DNA from 2 places in the Burkholderia savannae genome. Region 1 is predicted to be linked to the other one. Evidence: predicted binding sites of a transcription regulator. Region 1 holds the regulator's gene; the other holds the start of a gene.
The links. The regulator NrdR, encoded in region 1, represses ribonucleotide reductase genes. The targets are predictions, from matches to a motif close to CACNANATNTNGTG.
Positions count from the first base shown of each region.

Region 2: the regulator NrdR is predicted to act here: its motif matches at 7,921-7,934, upstream of WS78_RS05970 (ribonucleoside triphosphate reductase).

Region 1 covers NZ_CP013417.1:653,114-663,688, forward strand. The annotation lists tRNA gene WS78_RS03300 (tRNA-Lys) at 209-284, opposite strand; gene ybgF (tol-pal system protein YbgF) at 354-1,103, opposite strand; gene pal (peptidoglycan-associated lipoprotein Pal) at 1,123-1,635, opposite strand; gene tolB (Tol-Pal system beta propeller repeat protein TolB) at 1,653-2,954, opposite strand; gene tolA (cell envelope integrity protein TolA) at 3,051-4,049, opposite strand; gene tolR (protein TolR) at 4,046-4,495, opposite strand; gene tolQ (protein TolQ) at 4,506-5,183, opposite strand; gene ybgC (tol-pal system-associated acyl-CoA thioesterase) at 5,373-5,855, opposite strand; gene WS78_RS03340 (SDR family NAD(P)-dependent oxidoreductase) at 5,958-6,704, opposite strand; ZMP/ZTP riboswitch at 6,912-7,012, shown strand; gene glyA (serine hydroxymethyltransferase) at 7,155-8,402, shown strand; gene nrdR (transcriptional regulator NrdR) at 8,409-8,888, shown strand; gene WS78_RS03360 (GspH/FimT family protein) at 9,074-9,634, shown strand; gene WS78_RS37435 (type IV pilus modification PilV family protein) at 9,631-10,041, shown strand; gene WS78_RS03370 (PilW family protein) at 10,038-10,575, shown strand, end outside.
Region 2 covers NZ_CP013417.1:1,179,226-1,189,800, reverse strand. The annotation lists gene WS78_RS05995 (alkane 1-monooxygenase) at 163-1,326, shown strand; gene WS78_RS05990 (nitric-oxide reductase large subunit) at 2,119-4,407, shown strand; gene WS78_RS05985 (metal-sulfur cluster assembly factor) at 4,483-4,821, shown strand; gene WS78_RS05980 (hypothetical protein) at 4,855-5,994, shown strand; gene WS78_RS05975 (NnrS family protein) at 6,139-7,362, shown strand; gene WS78_RS05970 (ribonucleoside triphosphate reductase) at 7,969-9,720, shown strand; gene nrdD (anaerobic ribonucleoside-triphosphate reductase) at 9,723-9,935, shown strand; gene WS78_RS05960 (anaerobic ribonucleoside-triphosphate reductase activating protein) at 9,952-10,575, shown strand, end outside.

The DNA of each region.
Region 1 (10,575 bases):
TCGAGCGCTGAGCGCAAACCGGACGCACGAGGATGCGCTCGGGTGGCGGGATGGCCGGGTGGGGGATTGTCGCGCCGAGCGATGCGACGCAGTGCGATGAGCGCGTAACGAACGAAGCCAAGTACGTCGACTTCATCGTCGCCGCCGAAATTCGACTTGCCGCAGATGCGAAAAGGGCCTGGCGCGAACGCCAAGCCCTTGATGTCTTTGGTAGGCCGTACTGGATTCGAACCAGTGACCAACGGATTAAAAGTCCGCTGCTCTACCAGCTGAGCTAACGACCCAAAAGAGGCAAAATTATAGCGGCCGCCTCGTGAGCTTGTCAACTCGCCGATTGGCCGCGCCGTTCGCCGTCACTTGATCGCATCCAGCTTGCTCTGCGCCGTTTCCGCCGCGTTCGAGCCGGGGAACTGCGACACGACCTGCTCGAACGTCTTCTTCGCGGCCGCCTTCTGGCCTTGCTCGAGCTGGTTGGTGCCGATCGCGATCAGCGCATCCGCCGCGCGGGGATGCTGCGGATAGTTCTTCACGAGGCCTTGCCACGTCGCCGTCGATCCCTTGTAATCGCGCAGCGCGTACTGTGCGTTGCCGAGCCAGTACTGCGCGGTCGGCTGATAGGGGCTTTGCGGATATTTGGCGATGAACGCGCGGAACGAAGCCGCTGCGCCCTTGAAGTTGCCGTTGCGGAATTGCTGCGACGCTGCGTTGAACGCGTCCGTTTCCCCTGGCTGCACCGTGCCCTCGACGCCGTCCACCGTCGTCTTCTGCGGCTCGAATTTCTTGAGGCGCGTATCGAGATCAGCGTAGTAATCCTTCTGCTGACGCTCGAGCGTTGTCAGACGGTTCGTCAGATCCTCGTTCTCGCCGCGTAGCGTCGCGACCTGCTGGTTCAATTGGTCGAGGCGGTTCGTCTGATCGAGGATCGTGCGTTGAGCGGCGGCGAGCTGGCTCGCCAGGCTGTCGGACTTGCTGCGCAAGTCGAGCACCGCACGGCGGGCTTCGTCGTCGTCGAAGAGGCCCGCGTGCGCCGGCGCGGCCGCGAGGGCCGCACCTGCCACGCACAGCGCGACGGCCGTGCGCAGCCAAGAAGGACGGTGCGTCATACAGCGATTCTTCCGTTACTTACTGTTGATAGACGAGGTCTGCGCGGCGGTTCTGCGCCCACGACGCTTCGTCGTGGCCGAGCGCGACCGGCTTTTCCTTGCCGAGGCTCACGGCTTCCATCTGCGAATCCGCGACGCCGAGCAGCGACAGCGCGCGACGCACGGCTTCCGCGCGCTTCTGGCCGAGCGCGAGGTTGTACTCGCTCGTGCCGCGCTCGTCGGTGTTGCCCTGGATCAGGATGTGGCGCTGCGGATGGCTCTTCAGGTATTGCGCGTGTTGCTGCAGCAGCGACTGGTACTGGTCCTGCACCGAGTAGCTGTCGAAATCGAAGTAGACGCTGCGCTTCGCGAGCGGGCTGTTCGGATCGTTCAGCGGGTCCACGGTCACTTGCGCGACGTTTTCGGGGTTCGGCTGCGTGCTGACCGCGCCGCCCTGGTTCGCGTGCTCGTCGAGCTTCACGCCCGACTTACATGCGGCGAGCGCGCCGATCATCAGCACCGCGAACGCCAGACGAAGTTTCTTCGACATCATGGTTACTCTCCTGTTGGTCATTGCATGAAGGGCCCCCAGGACGGCTCGCGAATCGCGCCGCCCTGAACGGACAAGATCTGCGGCGGCGCGCTGCCGTCGGACGGAACGGCAGCCAGCACGCTGCGGCCCCCCGATTGCGTAGCGTACAGAATGTACTGGCCGTTCGCCGCGAAGCTCGGCGATTCGTCGCGCGTCGTGTTGGTGACGGCGTTCGCCGCACCCGTTTGCAGATCTTGAACGTACAACTTGAAGCCCCCGCCGGTGCGCGAGATGTACGCGAGCAGCTTGCCGTCCGGGCTGACGCGCGGACTCGTATTGTAGCTGCCGGTAAACGTCACGCGCTGAGCGGTGCCGGCGCTCTCGCCTTCGGCGGGCATCCGGTAGATTTGCGGCGCGCCGCCGCGATCGCTCGTGAAATAGATCCACTTGCCGTCGGGGGAGTAGAACGGCTCGGTGTCGATCGAGCCGCTGCGCGTCAGGCGGCGCAGCCCGGTGCCCGTCGCGCTGACGGAATAAATCTGCGTGTTGCCCGTGAGCGACAGCGCAACGGCGAGCGTCTGGCCGTCGGGCGACCACGCGGGCGCGCTGTTGTTGCCTTTCTGGTTCGAGATCACGTAGCGGCGGCCCGTCGGCAGATCATGGATGTACACGACCGGCTTCTTCAACTCGAACGACACGTACGCGACCTTCGTCCCGCTCGGCGACCACGCGGGCGAGATGATCGGCTCCTTGCTCGTCAGCGCGGGGATCGCGTTCTGGCCGTCCGAATCGGAGATCAGCAGCTTGTAGACGTTGCCCGTGCGCTGCACGTACGACAGGCGCGTGTTGAAGACGCCGCGCACGCCGAGCAGCTTCTGGTAGATGTAGTCGGCGATCTTGTGGCCCGTCTTGCGCATCCCCTCGTTGTCGTTCGACGTCGTGAGCGACAGGCCGCCGAGGCTTTGCTGCTTGACGGTGTCGTAGAGGATGAAGTTGACCTTGTACTGGCCGCTCGGCTCGCGGTTCACGCTGCCCGCGACGAACGCATTCGCGCCTTTCGCCTTCCACGCGCCGAAATCGACCGACGCCGTCTCCGGCACGGGCGTGCTGCCCGCGTCGACGTTGGAGAACTTGCCGCTTCTCGCGAGGTCGGCGCGCACGATCGACGTGACCTGCTGCGGCAGGCTCGCTTCATTGACGAAATTCGCGGTGGCGATCGGAAACTGGGTGGAGCCGACGCCCGTGATCAGTACGTTCACCTGCGCGTGGGCGGTGCTGCCCGCGGCAATCAGACACGAGGCCACGAGTGCCCTGAAACCTAGCTTCGTCATCAAACTCATGCTTCCTGTTCCCGTATGTACGCTGCGCAACCGCAGAGACTCAAAAATACCCGATTCGTTCCCGGCGCGACGGCGGGAGTGTACGCGCAAACGCGCTCATTCCGCCGCCTTGAAGGTAATCGTAATCTCGGACGGGGTACGACCGTTGGTATCGGGCGGCAACGGCACCGACGCCTGGATCGCGCTGATCACCGCCTGATCCCACCCCGAATTTCCGCTCGACCGGCGGATCGACGCGCTGAGCACGTCGCCCGACGGCGTGCAGCGGATCGCGACGACGGTCACGAGACCGTCGCGCTCACCCGCCCACACGATGTTCGGTTTCACGCGCCGGCGAACCTTGTCCGCATAGCCGGGCGACGCCGCATTGCCGCCCGAGCCCGTGCCCGTGCCGCTCTTCGCGAGGCCTTCACCGCCGCCCGAGCCGCCGCCCGCCATGCCTTGCAATTGCGCGAGGCGGGCCTGGCGCTCCTTGTCGAGCTTCGCCTTCGCGGAGGCGTTCGCCTTGGCGGCCGCGGCGGCCTTCGCCGCTTTCTCGGCCTCGGCCTTCTTCTGCGCGGCGAGTTGTTCCTGTTTTTTCTGCTGTTCGAGCTTCTGTTGCTCGAGCTTTTGCTGTTCGAGTTTGCGCTGCTGCTCGGCGAGCTGCTGTTGCCTGAGCTTCTCGGTCTGCTTCTCGCGCTCGGCAGCCTTTTGTGCGGCGAGCTGGGCAGCCTGCTGCGCGGCGAGTTGCTGCGCCTTCAGCTGCTGCTGGCGGCGTTGCTCCTCGAGCTGCGCTTCGCGCGCGGCCGCGGCCTGCTGCTCGCGCCGTTTCTGCTGCAATGCGATGTCCGCCTCCTCGTTCTTCACGGGCGGCGGAGGAGGGGCGACTTTCGCGGGCGGCATAGGCGCGGGCTGCGGCGTCGACGTGTCCGGCACCGACGTCCACAGCTCCGCTTCCGCGCCCGCCGGCGTGCTGTTCTGCCATTGGACGCCGTGGTACAGAAAGAGCGCGAGCAGCACGTGCATCAGCGCGGCAAGCAGGAACGCGCGGCCTGTGCCGCGCTCGCGCGGCGGCCGAGGCGGATAGGCGGCGGTGCGCGACTGGCGAGGCTTCATTGCGACTTGACGAGGAGACCGACGCGCTTCACGCCGCGCGCCTTCAAATCGGACATCACGGTCATCACGGCGTCATATTGAACCGTCTTGTCGGCCGCGATCACGACCGGCTGATCCGGGTGGTCGGCCTGGCGCGACGCGATGAAGCTGTCGAGTTCGGCCTTCGTCACCGTGTCTTCCTGCGACGCGCCCGACTCGCCCTTGTAGCGCACGCTGATCTTGCCGTCGGCGCGGATGTTGACGACGACGGGCGGCGTCTGCTCCTGGGGCGCGGCGTTGCCGACGGTCGGCAGATTGACGATCGACGGCGCGACGAGGGGCGCAGTCACCATGAAGATGACGAGCAGCACGAGCATCACGTCGATGTAGGGCACGACGTTGATGTCGGCCATCGAGCGGCGCGAGCGGCCGCCGCGCATGCTGGAACGAATGGGGGTGCCGGCCATCGCGTGCTCCTTATTGCGCCTGGCGCTGCAGGATGTTCGAGAATTCTTCGATGAACGTTTCGAAGCGGATCGCGAGGCGGTCGATGTCGTGTGCGTAGCGGTTGTACGCGACGACGGCGGGAATCGCGGCGAACAGGCCGATCGCGGTCGCGACGAGCGCTTCGGCGATGCCCGGCGCGACGTTCGCGAGCGTCGCCTGCTGAACGTTCGCGAGGCCGCGGAACGAGTTCATGATCCCCCAGACCGTGCCGAACAGACCGATGTACGGGCTCACCGAGCCGACGGACGCGAGGAACGACAGGTTCGACTCGAGCACGTCCATTTCACGCTGGAATGATGCGCGCATTGCGCGCCGCGCGCCATCCAGGAGCAGCGCGGGGTCGTTCAGGCGCTTCTCCTTCGCCTTCAGGAATTCGCGCATCCCAGATTCGAAGATCCGCTCGAGCGCGCCGATCGTATGACGGTTGTTCGCGGCGCTCTGGTACAGCGCCTGCAGGTCGCCGCCCGACCAGAAATCGCGCTCGAAGCGTTCGGTTTGCGCGCGGGCGCGGCGGATCGCGAACCACTTGCGGAAGATGAACGTCCACGACATCAGCGACAGGACGAGGAGGAGCCCCATCACCGCCTGGGCGAGCACGCTCGCGTTGAGGACGAGGGAAATGATCGACAGGTCTTGAGAAGTGTTCATAGAGATTTGTGTAACGTCCCTTCGGGGAGGCCTGGCCAGGTACGCCCGGCCGGCGCGCTCCGGCGGCGTTCGGCAAGATGCTTGACCGAGCGCGCCACGCGCCGGCGGCGCGTCGCCGGAAGCTTTTCGCCGAACCTTGCTTAGTGGCGGATCACGGGGTCGAGTTCATCGGCTCAGTCTAAACGGCACTCACGCGCACGCCGTTGACACGGCTCGCCGGCCGCTTGCGGACGGTCCACGCTCGAGCGCGACGCGAACGGACGGCGGGATGGCGGCCGGCTTGAACGTCGAGCGGTCGACGCAGCCGATTCGCACGTCCGCGGCGACGAGCAGCGTGCCGTCTCGCCACGCCTGCTGTTCGAATTCCACCGTCGCGCGGCCGAGCCGCGAGATTTTGCAGACGATTCCGAGCGCGTCGTCGAGCCGCGCAGGGGCGCGGTAGTCCAGCTCCGCGCGGCGGACGATGAAGATCGTGTCCGTTTCGTCGGCGATCCGGCTCTGGTCGATGCCGCACGCGCGCAGCCACTCGGTGCGCGCGCGCTCGAAGAACTTCAGGTAGTTCGCGTAGTAGACCACGCCGCCGGCGTCGGTATCTTCGTAGTAGACGCGGACCGGCCACGCGAAGTCGGGCGCCGCGTCGGGCTGTCGGCTGGGTTCAGTCATGGCGCGCATTCTACCGGAACGGACGTTCGCGATTTCCCTGATTCGTAACGGAATGTTGCCTTTTGCGGGGCCGCCCGGCAGGCTGCGCGGGCGGTCCGGCGGGGAGCGGGCTCAGCCGCGATGGACGGTCAGTCCGGCGGGCGCCTGCGCGACGGGCATCATCTCGATCGTGTTGATGTTCACGTGCGCGGGGCGGGTGGCGACCCAATAGATCGTGTCCGCGATGTCCTCGGCGGTGAGCGGCTGGACGTTCGCATAGACGCTCGCGGCTTTCGTGTCGTCGCCGCGGTAGCGCACGTTCGAAAACTCGGTGCCGCCGCAGAGACCCGGCTCGATATCGGTGACGCGCAGCGGCGTGCCGATCAGGTCGGCGCGCAGGTTCAGGCTGAACTGGCGTACGAACGCCTTGGTCGCGCCGTAGACGTTGCCGCCCGGGTACGGATAGCTGCCCGCGACGGAGCCAAGGTTGAAGATGTGGCCGCGGCCGCGCTCGACCATGCCGGGCAGCAGCGTGCGCGTGACCGTGACGAGGCCCGAGCAGTTGGTGTCGATCATCGTCTGCCATTCGTCGAGGCTGGCTCTGTGCGCCGGCTCGACGCCGAGCGCGAGGCCCGCATTGTTGACGAGGACATCGATCGCGGCGAATTCCGCGGGCAGCGCGGCCGGCACGGCTTCGACGGCCGCGCGGTCGCGCACGTCGAGTTCGATCGGCAACAGGGCGCCGCCGAGCTCGGCGGCGAGCGCGTCGAGGCGATCCTTGCGGCGCGCGGTGGCGACGACGCGGTGGCCGCCATTGACGAAGGCGCGGGCGATGGCGGCACCGAAACCTGCCGACGCGCCGGTAACGAACACGATCATTGCTGCTGCTCCTTGAACGAGGCTTGCTGGGGAGAACTCGCTAGCCTACTGGCATCGCGGCGGTGCGGCAAGGCGCGGCGGCGCTCGCCCGCGACGCATTCCCGGGAATGCCCGGCCGGATGCGCGATAGATTTGTCCCTTAATATGGTTGGGCGGCGCCGGGCGCGGTTGCCTATTCATGGCGCATCCAATAAACTAACGCGCTCAATGTCCCTGCGTGACTGGCGATAAGGCCTTTCGAGGTCAAGGTGGAGCGTCCCACCGTGAAGCGCAGGGCGTCGCTTTTGCCGTTCGCCTGGGCAGCCGTTGTGCGCCGCGTTGCGCGCTTTGCCGGTGGCTGTCCTGCCTCGCGTTCCACGGAATCCTCCGCCACGTCGAGCCGGCTGCGCCGCCGGCTGCGCGACGCATTCGGCCACTTCGGTCAACCTGTACACACTTAACGGAAACCGTATGTTTGACAGAGCCCAAAGCACCATTGCGAACGTCGATCCCGAGATCTGGCAAGCGATCCAGCAGGAAAACGTCCGCCAGGAAGAGCACATCGAGCTGATTGCGTCGGAAAACTACACGAGCCCGGCCGTGATGGCGGCGCAAGGCTCGCAGCTCACGAACAAGTACGCGGAAGGCTATCCCGGCAAGCGCTACTACGGCGGCTGCGAATACGTCGATATCGTCGAGCAGCTCGCGATCGAGCGCGTGAAGGCGCTGTTCGGCGCCGAAGCCGCGAACGTGCAGCCTAATTCGGGTTCGCAGGCGAACCAGGGCGTGTTCTTCGCGATGCTCAAGCCGGGCGACACGATCATGGGCATGAGCCTCGCGCACGGCGGCCACCTGACGCACGGCTCCCCCGTCAACATGTCGGGCAAGTGGTTCAACGTCGTCAGCTACGGCCTGAACGAAAACGAAGACATCGATTACGAAGCCGCCGAGAAGCTCGCGCACGAGCACAAGCCGAAGTTGATCGTCGCGGGCGCGTCGGCGTTCGCGCTGAAGATCGATTTCGAGTGTCTCGCGAAGATCGCGAAGGCGGTCGGCGCGTACCTGATGGTCGACATGGCGCACTACGCGGGCCTGATCGCTGCGGGCGTCTACCCGAACCCGGTGCCGCACGCCGATTTCGTCACGACCACGACCCACAAGAGCCTGCGCGGCCCGCGCGGCGGCGTGATCCTGATGAAGGCCGAGTACGAGAAGCCGATCAATTCGGCGATCTTCCCGGGCATTCAGGGCGGTCCGCTGATGCACGTGATCGCCGCGAAGGCGGTCGCGTTCAAGGAAGCGCTGTCGCCGGAATTCAAGGAATACCAGCAGAAGGTGGTCGAGAACGCGCGCGTGCTGGCCGAGACGCTCGTCAAGCGCGGTCTGCGCATCGTGTCGGGGCGCACCGAGAGCCACGTGATGCTCGTCGACCTGCGTGCGAAGAACATTACCGGCAAGGCGGCGGAAGCGGCGCTCGGCAATGCGCACATCACCGTCAACAAGAACGCGATCCCGAACGATCCGGAAAAGCCGTTCGTGACGAGCGGCATCCGCCTCGGCTCGCCGGCGATGACGACGCGCGGCTTCGGCACGCAGGAAGCCGAACTCGTCGGCAACCTGATCGCCGATGTGCTCGAGAATCCGGAGGACGCGGCGACGATCGAGCGCGTGCGCGTGCAGGTCGCCGACCTCGCGAAGCGTTTCCCGGTCTATCGCTGATCGGCCATGCGCTGCCCGTTCTGCCGGCACGACGATACGCAAGTGGTGGATTCGCGCGTGTCGGAAGACGGCGCCGCGATCCGCCGGCGTCGCCGCTGCTCGGCCTGCGACAAGCGTTTCACGACGTACGAGCGGGTCGAGCTGGCGTTGCCGGCCGTCGTGAAGAAGGACGGCAGCCGCACCGAATTCGACCGTCGCAAGATCGTCGCGAGCATGCAATTGGCGCTGCGCAAGCGCCCGGTTGCGGCCGATGCGATCGATGCGGCGGTCGCCCGAATCGAATATCAGCTGCTCGCGTCCGGCGAGCGCGAAATACGCAGCGAAAAGCTCGGCGAACTCGTGATGAACGAGTTGCGCCAGCTCGACACGATCGCCTATGTGCGTTTCGCGTCCGTCTACCGCCGGTTCGAAGACGTGTCCGAGTTCGCGGACGTGATCGAGGAATTCCGCCGCACGGCGCCCGCGAAGCCGCCGCGCAAGCGCTGAGCTCGCGCATTCCGTTTTCCGTCTCGTTTCCCATTCCATACGTTTCTCCCGCGTAGCACGCGGTGTTCGTGCTCGTCAGGGCGATTGTCGTGCGTCCGGCCGCAATGTGCGATTCGGCCATTCGGCAGATGGCGCCCGTTCGTCGGCCCCGGTAGAGTCGGCGCATCGGATTCACGGAGCGGGCGATGCGAGCGGAAGGTTGCGGGCGAGCGACGGCGGGTTTCATGCTCGTCGAATTGATGGTCGTGCTCGTGCTGGTTGCACTTGTTGCGACGTTGGCCGCGCCAACGTTCGCCGGCGCGCGCATGCGCGACCGGATCGACGCACGTGCGCGCGTGTTCGGCGCATCGCTCGCGTATGCGCGAGGGGAGGCGGTCAGGCTCGGCATGCGCGTCATGCTGTGCCGCAGCGACGCTGCCGCGAGATGCATCGCGGCGGGGCGGCCGTGCGACGACGGAGCGACCGACTGGTCGTGCGGCTGGGCCGTGGCCGTCGCGGACGGCGAGCGCGGAACGCGCGTCTTGCGACGCATTGTGCGCGACGCTCAGGTGGCCGTGACGGGCGCGGGCGGCGACGTCGTATTTACGCCGCCTGCGGGCCAAGTAATCGGCGGCTTCCGGAGTTTCGAGTTCGCGCCGAGCGATGCGTCTGACGCGTGGCGCGGCGACCGTTGGCGACGCTGTTTGCGGATCGCGGCAGGCGGTCGCGTACGGCTTTCCGAGGGCGGTTGCGGAGCGTCGACATGATGCGATTTCGGCCGATGCGCGGGAGCTCGTTGCTCGAGGTGGCGATCGCATGCGCGCTGCTCGCGATCGCGGCGCTTGGCGTAATCGCCGCTTTTCTCGCGACGATACGCGGCGAACGCGACGCCGCGGCGCGCGAGCAGGCGATGCTCGTCGCCGATTCGTGGGCGGAGATGGCGCGAGCCGGCGGGCCGTCGGGCGTCGATTGGGACCTGTCGATGTCACGTTTGCGTCACGGGAGGCTCGTCGCGACGAGCGGAGGCGCCGGCACTGCTAGCGTGCGCGTCGAATGGCAACGCTCCGGAGCGGTTGCGGTGGAGCCGTTGCGCTGTGAAGGCGATGTTGCGGCTTCGCGTGACGGCGACAGGCAATGCGTGGCGCTCGCGTATGTATCGACGGAGCGCTCATGATGCGAGCGGCGCGTTGGCGTGCCCACACGCTGATCGAGGTGATGATCGCAATGGCGCTCGGCTTGCTGATCCTGCTGGCCGCGATCTCGCTCTATCGCGTGCAGCGGGCCGCCTATGCAACGGCGGCAGAGGCCGCGCGGTTGCGCGACGCTGCACAGGCATCGCTCGCGCTGATTGCCCAGCAGATCCAGATCGCGGGCTTCGTGCCGCTCGACGCGCACGATGCGCTGCCCGTGCAGGGGCTGTTCGGCTGTGTCGCGGGAAGGCCTGTCGGAGCCGACGGGCAACTCGCATGCGATCCGCTCGCGAACGGCTCCGACGGCCTCGTCGTCCGCTACGTCGGTGACGGCAATTCCACTTGGCCGACGACGAGCGGCCAAGCGACGGACTGTCTCGGCCAGGGCGTCGGCGCTGCCGACGGAAAGCCGGTGATCGTCAATCGCTTCTACGCGCGCGTCAGCACATCGACGGGCGAGCCGGAGCTGTACTGCGAGGGCAGCGGTAGGCCCGGCATCGCACAGCCGCTTGTCGAGG
Region 2 (10,575 bases), 530 kb from region 1:
GTCGTTTGGAGGTCGCGCCCTAATCCGAATGTTTGGCTGAACGATAATTGAGCACGTATAAATCAGCGCAACGGGCATGAACTCGTCGGCGCGAATGGTAATCGCTTGCGCACGTATTAAATCGGAGCACAACAAAATCGGTACCCAACTTGGAGGGAGACAATGGCAATTCCGCAACCGGCTTCGGCGGCCTGGACCGACACGAAACGCTATGGGTGGCTGCTCGGCGCGCTGACGATCACGCTGCCGCTCCTCGCCGCGCTCCTCGCGCTGTCGACCGGCTGGCACATCTTCTGGTGGTTCGGGCCGCTGTTCGCGTTCGGCGTCATCCCGGTGCTCGACCTGCTGATCGGCGTCGACAGCGAGAATCCGCCCGAATCCGTCGTGTCGCAGCTCGAAAGCGATCGCTACTACCGCTACGTCGTCTATCTCGCGACCTTCATCGTCTACGTCGCCTTCGCGGGCGCGATATGGATCGTCGCGACGAAATCGCTCGCGTGGTACGACTATCTCGGCTTCGCGCTGTCGCTCGGCGCGGCGACGGGCATCTCGATCAACACCGCGCACGAGCTCGGCCACAAGACGAGCCCCTTCGAGCGCTGGCTCGCGAAGATCACGCTCGCGCCCGTTGCGTACGGCCACTTCTTCGTCGAGCACAATCGCGGCCATCACGTGCGCGTCGCGACGCCGAACGATCCGGCGAGCGCGCGCTACGGCGAATCGTTCTGGGTGTTCCTGCCGCGCACCGTGACCGGCAGCGTCGCATCCGCGTGGCGGCTCGAACGGGAGCGTCTCGCACGCGGCGGCCGCTCGGTCTGGACATGGCGCAACGAAGTGCTGCAGGCGTGGGCGATGACGGTCGCGCTGTGGGGCGCCGCGATCGCGTTCGGCGGCGCGAAGGTGATTCCGTTCCTGCTGATCCAGGCGGCCTACGGCGCGTCCCTGCTCGAGGTCGTGAACTACGTCGAGCACTACGGGCTCGGCCGCAAGCAGTTGCCGACCGGGCGCTACGAACGTTGCACGCCGCAGCATTCGTGGAACAGCAATCACGTCGTGACGAATCTGTTCCTCTATCAGTTGCAGCGCCACGCCGATCATCACGCGAATCCGACGCGCTCGTATCAGGCGCTGCGGCACTTCGACGATTCGCCGCAACTGCCCGCCGGCTACGCGGCGATGATCCTGCTCGCCTACGTGCCGCCGCTGTGGTTCAGCGTGATGAATCCGCGCGTGGTCGCGCATTACGGCGCGAACATGGCGCAATCGAACATCAAGCCGTCGATCCGGCAGAAGGTGCTCGCGGATCTCGCGATCGCGAACACATGACGATTCCGCGACGACTCGGGCCGCCGTCACGCACGGCGGCCCGTCGAGCGGTGAGCGTCGTGCGGTGAGCGTCGTGCGGTGAGCGTCGTGCGGTGAGCGTCGAGCGTCGAGCGTCGAGCGGTGAGCGGTGAGCGGTGAGTGTCGTGTGTCGTGTGTCGTGTGTCGTGTGGCGTGCGGCGTGCGGCGTGCGGCTGCAAGATGGATCACATGCGCGGCCGCGTGCCCGTCGCCCGAATCGGATATCGCTTGATTTTCGTCAAGCGGACATCACGCTGCGGCGCTTTCGTTCGCGCGCCATCGCATCGCTCCTGCGCTTTTCCCCCTTCTTCGCATAGCCGGCTGCCGCTTCTTCGCCGGCATCCGGCAACACATCTAGCCCATCGCATCGCGCCGACTATGATCGGATCGCGTCGCGCCCGTTCCGACTGAATCGCGTCTTCCGAACTGCGCGACGCGCGGCTCATCCGCGCCGCATATTGCCGGCGTCGCGCGCGCTCGCCGAGCCGTGCCCAACCCGCGCGGCGGCATCGCGCCGGGCCGCGACCAATTGACACGCCGTCTTTCCCGCCACGCCCCGCGACCCAATATCGGCGCGCCTTCGCGACCGGCCGCGCGCGTGGCGTAACGCCGTCGCGCCGCCCTGTCGCGGCATCGAGCCTTTACAAGCGCGTGGCCGTCTCATACCATCCCCTTAAACATACATTCTTTGTACATGTTTAATCGACGGCCCGTTGCGCCGCCGTCGCATTGAACGTTTTCTCCACATCCCACCCTCTTGAAAGGAGAGAGGTCATGCGCTCCACACGTCGTCTATGGACATGGCTCGGGCTCGTCTGCCTCACGTCATTCGCCGTCCTGCTATGGCTCGGCAGAGACATCTATCTCACCGCACCGCCGATTCCGAACGCGGTCGTCAGCGAAAATGGGCGCGTCATTTTCACTGGCGAGCAGATCAGGCGCGGTCAACAAGTATGGCTCGCGTCGGGCGGCCAGCAGCTCGGCACCGTCTGGGGCCACGGCAGCTATGTCGCGCCGGACTGGTCGGCGGACTGGCTGCACCGCGAGGCGCTCGAGCTGCGCGACGCATGGGCGCGCCAGCAATTCGGCGCGCCTTACGCGAAGCTGTCCGTCGAACAGCAAGGGCTGCTCGATGCACGCCTGAAGCATGAAATGCGCGCGAACCGCTACGACGCCGCGAGCGATCGCATCACGCTGTCGGACGCACGCGCGGCCGCGGTGCTGCGCGTTGCCGAGCACTACGAAGCATTGTTCGGCGCCGATCCGTCGCTCGACACGCTGCGCGAGCAATACGCGATGACATCGGGCTCGGTGCCGGGCGCAGCCGATCGCACCGCGCTCGCGTCGTTCTTCTTCTGGTCCGCGTGGTCGGCGACGACCGACCGCCCGGGCGAAACGAACGTCACGTACACGAACAACTGGCCGCACGAGCCGCTCGTCGGCAACACGCCGACGGCCGCGAACGGCATGTGGTCGATCGCGAGCGTGGTCATCCTGCTCGGCGCGATCGCCGGCATGATCTGGTATCACACCGCGCACGGCGAACACGACGCGCCGCTCGCCGTGCCGACGAACGATCCGCTCTTCAACGTGAAGGCGACGCCGTCGATGCGTGCGACGAAGAAGTATTTCTACGTCGTGATCGGCCTGCTGCTCACGCAGGTCTTCATGGGCGCGATCACCGCGCACTACGCGGTCGAAGGCCACAGCTTCTTCGGCATTCCGCTCGCGGACGTGATGCCGTGGATCGTGAGCCGCACGATCCATACGCAGTTCGGCGTGCTCTGGATCGCGACCGCTTGGCTCGCGACGGGCCTCTACATCTCGCCGTTGCTCTCGGGCCAGGAGCCGAAGCTGCAGAAGCTCGGCGTCGACGTGCTGTTCTGGGCGCTGATCTTCATCGTCGTCGGCTCGACCGTCACGGGCTGGCTCGGCACGCTCAAGCATCTCGGCACCAACTTCTCGTTCTGGATCGGCAACCAGGGGCTCGCGTACACGAGCATGGGCCGCGTCTGGCAGATCCTGCTCTTCGTCGGCCTGCTGTTCTGGCTGTTCCTGATGGGGCGCGCGCTGATGCCCGCGCTGCGGAACAAGGCGACCGAAGGCCGCGGCCTGATCGGCATGGTGTTCCTGTCCGCCGCGTGCATCGGGCTCTTCTATGCGTCGTCGCTCGCGTGGGGGCAAAACACGCACTACTCGATGATCGAGTACTGGAGATGGTGGCTCGTGCACCTGTGGGTCGAGGGCTTCTTCGAAGTGTTCGCGACCGCGGTGATCGCCCTCATCTTCGCGCGCCTCGGCCTCATCCGCTTCGAAAGCGCGAATCGCGCGATCGTGATGGAAACGATCGTGTTCCTGTTCGGCGGCATTCTCGGCACGCTGCACCATCTGTACTTCACCGGCACGACGACGTCGATCATCGCCGTGGGCGCCGTGTTCTCCGCATGCGAAGTGGTGCCGCTCGCGCTCATCGGCCTCGAAGGCTGGCAGACGTATCGCAAGTCGCAAGCCGCGCCGTGGGTCCAGTCGTACAAGTGGGCGATCCTCTGCTTCGTTGCCGTCGGCGTGTGGAACACCGTCGGCGCGGGGCTGCTCGGCTTCTCGATCAACCCGCCGATCTCGCTCTACTACGTGCAAGGCCTGAACATGACGCCCGCGCACGGCCACGCCGCGCTGTTCGGCGTGTACGGGATGCTCGGCATCGGCCTGATGCTGTTCTGCCTGCGCGGCATGTCCGCCCGCAACGCGTGGAGCGACGGCCTGCTCAAGCCCGCGTTCTGGCTGCTGAACGTCGGCCTCTTCATGATGGTGTTCATGTCGATCCTGCCGTCGGGCATCTATGAAGCGTACGCGAGCGTGACGAAGGGCCTCTGGTACGCGCGCTCGCCGGAGGTCGTGCACGCGCCGATCATGAACGCGCTCGTATGGCTGCGCGTGCCGGGCGACGTCGTGTTCGCGTTCGGCGTGCTGTATCTCGGCTGGTTCGCGCTTCGCCTGCTGCGCCGTCCCGCGCCGTCGCAGCCCGACGAGCGCACAGTCGGTCAGGCCGCGCAACGCACGTAAGCATCGCAACCTCGGGCCGGCCGCGCACGACGCGCGGCCGGCCCGCTCCCCTCCCCTCTCCGTTCGAGGACTACCATGTCCGATTCCTCAGCAACCCGAAACGAAACGCCGGACGAGCTCGCGCTGCGCGACGCGCTGCGGGCCGTCATCGATCCGGAGATCGGCGTCAACATCGTCGACCTCGGTCTCGTCTACCGGATCGAGCGTACCGGCGAGCGCATCGTCGTGACGATGACGATGACGTCGCCCGCCTGTCCGATGGCGGGCGTCGTGATCGACGACGTGCAGGCGACGCTCGGCGAGATCACGTCCGATGTGCTGGCAGTGGACGTCGATCTCGTCTGGGAGCCGCCATGGGCGCCCAAGATGATGAGCGACGCCGCCCGCGAGCAGATGGGCTGGCCGATCGCCTAGCGCGCCCGACGACTTCGACGCGATCCCGACGCGATGCCGACCGCCATGCTGCCGACCGCTTCGCCCGCCCGCCCGATCGTTCGCGCCGCTGCGGGCGCCGTCATCGTCGCGTTGCTCGCGTGCGGCGTCGCGACGGGCCTCGCGCGGCTCGGCGCGGCCGCCCCCGCGCACGCCGTGTCGAAGCTCGCGTGGCACGGCGTGCTGATGATCCCCGTGTTTTTCGGCGCGGTCATCGGCATCGAGCGCGCGGTCGCGCTCGGCACGCGCTGGGCGTATCTCGCGCCGGCGGCGGCCGTCGCGGCCGGCGTCGCATTGCTCGCGGGCGCGCCGCCTGCGTTCGCCGCCATGCTGCTGGTCGGCGCGGCGAGCGTCGCGCTCGCCGTCGGCGCCGCGGTGCTGCGACGGCAAGCCGCGCTGTTCCTGTGGGTGCTCGCCGCGAGCGTCGCATGCTGGTGGGCGGGCAACGTCGTCTGGCTGCTGACGGGCGATCCGTTTTCGGCCGTCGCCTGGTGGCTCGCGTTCCTGATCCTGACGATCGCCGCCGAGCGGCTCGAACTCACGCGCGTACGCCCGCTGCCGCGCGGCGCGAGCGCGTGCTTCTGCGGCATCGCCGCGCTGCTGCCCGCGGCCGCCGCGCTCACGCCCTGGCAGCCGCTGCCCGCACTGCGGCTGTTCGGCGCGGGCGAACTGCTGCTCGCCCTGTGGCTGATCCGCTACGACATCGCGCGCCGCACGGTGCGCCGGCGCGGCCTCACGCGCTTCATCGCCGTCTGCCTGCTATCGGGCTACGGCTGGCTCGCCGTGAGCGGCGCGCTCGGCCTGGACGGCGCGCTCGCCCCCGGCCATCCGGCGCACGACGCCGCGCTGCACGCGCTCACGCTCGGCTTCGTGTTCTCGATGATCCTCGGGCACATGCCGATCATCGTGCCGGCCGTCGCGCGGCTGCGCGTCGCGTACCGGCCGTTCTTCTATGCGCCGCTCGCGCTGCTGCACGCGGCCGTCGCACTGCGCGTCGCGGGCGGGCTCCTCGATGCGTTCGCATTGCGGCGCGCGGGCGGCGAAGCCGCCGCCGTCGCGATCGCAAGCTTCGCTGCGACACTCGCGATCGGCGTCGCGCTCGCGCGCCGCTCGCGCGCGAAGACGCGCCGCGACGGCGCCGAGCGCTCCATCTAGCCCGCCGCGCGCGCGGCGTCAACGGCCCGACGCCGCAGCCTTGCGCGCGAACAAGGCCGCGACCGTGCAATCTTGTCGCAGCGCATGCGCGCGTTTCTTCTTTATGATGCATGTAGAAAGCAACATATCGAAAAGGGGAACGTCATGCTGCTCGCCCGCTCGACCGAGCGCAACGCGCGCTCGCAGCCCGACGGCCGCCGCGCCTCGCTGTGGTCGACCGGCTTCCGGCCCTTCTACCTAGGCGGCGCATGCTTCGGCGCGATCGCGATGCTCGCGTGGCTAGGCGCGCTCGCGGGCCACGACTGGGCGGGCCACACGCCGCCGACGAGCGGCCTCTTCTGGCATGCGCACGAAATGATCTTCGGCTTCGGCGGCGCGATCGTGTCCGGCTTCCTGCTGACGTCGGTGCGCACGTGGACGTCGACGAATCCCGCGCAAGGCCCGTCGCTCGTCGCGCTGTGGCTGCTGTGGCTCGCCGGCCGCGTGCTGATGTGGACGGGGCCCGGCTGGCTCGCGGCCGCCGTCGACGTCGCGTTTCTGCCGGCGATCGCGTATGCGCTCATCCGTGCGTTGATCGGCGCGAAAAATCGGCATGGCATCTTCCTGCCCGTCGCGCTCGGCATGCTCGCCGCGCTCAACGCACTCTTTCACCTGTGGATTCGGCTCGGACACGCCGACTGGGCGCTGCGCTGCGCCGATCTCGCCGCGGGGCTGCTCGTGCTCTTCATCGTCATCATCGGCGGACGCATCATCCCGTCGATCACGACGGCCGCGCTGCCGGAACTGCCCGTCAGGCAGTGGCGGATCGTCGAATCGTCGGTGATGTCGGTCACGCTCGCCGCGCTCGTCGCCGATGCGGCCGGCGCGCCGGCGCCGGCGATCGCCGCGCTCGCGTGGACGGCCGCCGCGCTGCATGCGGCGCGGCTCGCCGGCTGGCGCTTCTGGGCGACCGGGCGACGGCCGATGCTGTCGATCCTGCATGTCGCCTATGCGTCGATCGCCGCCGGCTTCGCGCTGACGGCTTTGAGCGCGCATGGGCTCGTCGCGCATTCGCTCGCGCTGCATACGTTCACGACGGGCGCGATCGGCTGCGCGATCGTCGGGATGATCACGCGCACCGCGCTCGAGCATACCGGACGCGAGCTTGCCGCAAGCGCCGTCGAACGCATCTGCTACGGGCTCCTGATCGTCGCGACGCTCGCGCGCGTCCTCGGCCCCTGGCTCGTTCCCGCCGCGACGGCGCAGTGGCTCGTCGTCGCGGGAATCGGCTGGAGCGCCGCGCTGCTCGTCTATCTCGCCCGCTATGCCGTGTTCTTGATGTCGCCGGCCATGGCCGCGCCCGGATCGGACACGAGCTCCGGCAGCTAAGCCAAGCGTTGCCGCGCGGCGACGCGCGTCGTACGCGGTTGCTTCCGGCGAAGGCTCTCGCCGGCAGTCGTCATGCGAAGCACGCACGTTCGATCGAATAAGGACCGACGGGTTGGTCGTCGCGCCGCCGTCGCGCATGCAGCGATCCGACGTCGGCAATGATGCAGTGACGCGTTCGCCCCGCGCGCGCGAAACGCACACCATGCCCGAACATGGCGCGCCGTCGCGGACGAATCGTCACGCACGCCGGCAATGACGCGCGCGAAACACCCGCGATTCGCAGTTCGCGCTCCGCACGCATCCGGATGCGGAGCCATCGCACATCGCGCGCGCCCGATCTTCACGGCATGCTTGCGCCGCGCGCCCGCTCGTGTCCGTCGTTCACCTCAGCGCGACGCATCCCGCCACGCGCTCGCCCGTCGCGCCGGCAATCCGCGCGGCCCGACCGCCCATGTCGCACCCCTAATTCACCCCGGCTTAATCGCCGTCAAGCACACACCAAACTTCGCGGAATCGCCGTTGACCCATACAACATCTGGTATTTAGCATTCATCCCGTCACCAGATTTTGTGCCACCAACGAGAGAGGCCCACGTTGTCCGAGACCATGCTCCCCCACGCCGCGTCGAATCCGGCGTCGCGCGACAAGCCGCTGATCGACGTCGAATCGTCGATCAACGAATACCTGCAACGGCAGGACTGGCGCGTCAACGCAAACGCGAACCAGGGCTATTCGCTCGGCGGCCTGATCCTGAACGTGTCCGGCAAGGTGATCGCGAATTACTGGCTGAGCCACGTGTATCCGGGCGAGATCGGCGAAGCGCACCGCAACGCGGACCTGCACATCCACGATCTCGACATGCTGTCCGGCTATTGCGCGGGCTGGTCGCTGCGCACGCTGCTCGCCGAAGGCCTGAACGGCGTGCCCGGCAAGGTCGAGTCGGGCCCGCCGAAGCACATGTCGAGCGCGGTCGGCCAGATCGTGAATTTTCTCGGCACCTTGCAAAACGAATGGGCGGGCGCGCAGGCGTTCAGCTCGTTCGACACGTACATGGCGCCGTTCGTGCGCCGCGACGCGCTCACCTACGCCGAAGTCCGGCAGTACGTCCAGGAACTGATCTACAACCTGAACGTGCCGTCGCGCTGGGGCACGCAGACGCCGTTCACGAACCTGACGTTCGACTGGATCTGCCCGGAGGACCTGCGCGAGCAGGTGCCTGTGATCGCCGGCGAGGAGACGCCGTTCGCTTACGGCGATCTACAGGCCGAAATGGACATGATCAACCGTGCGTACATCGAAGTGATGCAGGCAGGCGATGCGGCGGGCCGCGTGTTCACGTTCCCGATTCCGACCTACAACATCACGGCCGATTTCGACTGGCACAGCCCGAACGCCGAGCGCCTGTTCGAGATGACCGCGCGCTACGGCCTGCCGTACTTCCAGAACTTCATCAATTCGGAGTTGAAGCCGAACATGATCCGCTCGATGTGCTGCCGTCTTCAGCTCGACCTGCGCGAGCTGATGAAGCGCGGCAACGGGCTCTTCGGCTCGGCCGAGCAGACGGGCTCGATCGGCGTCGTCACCGTGAATTGCGCGCGGCTCGGCCATCTGCACGCGGGCGACGAGCGCGCGCTGCTCGCGCGGCTCGACGAGCTGCTCGACTACGGCAAGGACAGCCTCGAGATCAAGCGCGAGGTGATCCAGCGTCACATGGACAACGGCCTCTTCCCGTATACGAAGCGCTATCTCGGCACGCTGCGCAATCATTTCTCGACGCTCGGCGTCAACGGCATCAACGAGATGATCCGCAATTTCACCCACGATGCGCATGACCTGACGACCGACTGGGGCCACGCGTTCGCGCTGCGCCTGCTCGATCACGTGCGCGCGCGCATCGTCGAGTACCAGGAGGAAACCGGCCACATGTACAACCTCGAGGCGACGCCCGCCGAAGGCACGACGTATCGCTTCGCGAAGGAAGACCGCCGCCGCTATCCGGACATTCTGCAGGCGGGCACGCCGCAGATGCCGTACTACACGAACTCGTCGCAACTGCCGGTCGGCTTCACCGACGATCCGTTCGAGGCGCTCGAGCGGCAGGACGACCTGCAGCGCAAATACACGGGCGGCACGGTGCTGCATTTGTACATGACCGAGCCGCTTTCGTCGGCCGACGCGTGCCGCACGCTCGTCAAGCGCGCGCTCACCCGTTTCTCGCTGCCGTATCTGACCGTCACGCCGACGTTCTCGATCTGCCCGACGCACGGCTATCTCGCCGGCAGCCACCCGTTTTGCCCGAAGTGCGACGAAGCGCTGCTGCGTCGCAAGTTGTCTCAATCCCAACCGATGGAAGCCTGAACATCATGACGACACTGAAAACCAACGACCAAGCCGCCCTCGCCGCGATCGCGCTGTCCGACGACGAGCGCCAGCCGTGCGAGATCTGGACTCGCGTGATGGGCTACCACCGCCCCATGTCGTCGTTCAACGTCGGCAAGAAAGGCGAATTCCACGAGCGCAAGTACTTCCGCGAACGCGAGTCGAGCGACGTCGCGTTGCGCGCCGCGGCGTAAGCGCACGGCCCGCGCGATGAACCTCGCCCTCGCCCGGCGTCATCCGCTCAAGGTGGGCGGGCTCGTCCCGTTCACCGCGACCGATTATCCCGGCCGGTTCGCCGCGGTCGTGTTCGTGCAGGGCTGCCCATGGCGATGCGGATATTGTCACAACCCGCATCTGCAAGCGCGCTCGCAACCCGCCGCGATCGAATGGGACGCGCTGCTCGCGTTCCTCGCGCGCCGCGTCGGCCTGATCGACGCCGTGGTGTTCAGCGGCGGCGAGCCGTCGATCGATCCGGCGCTCGCCGCGTCGATCGACGACGTGAGGCGGCTCGGCTTCAAGGTCGGCATGCACAGCGCGGGAACGCATCCGCGGCGGCTCGCGCACCTGCTGCCGTCGCTCGACTGGATCGGGCTCGACGTGAAGGCACCGTTCGACGACTACGCGCACACGACGCACGTGCGTACGAGCGGCGGCCACGCGCGGCGGAGCCTCGAAGCGGTGCTCGCAAGCGGCGTCGCGTACGAATGCCGGACGACCGCGCATCCCGACCTGCTGCCGGAGCCCGCGCTGCTGCGGCTTGCCCATGAACTCGCCGATCTCGGCGTCGAGAATTACGTGCTGCAAGTGTTTCGCGCGCAGGGATGCGGCGACAGC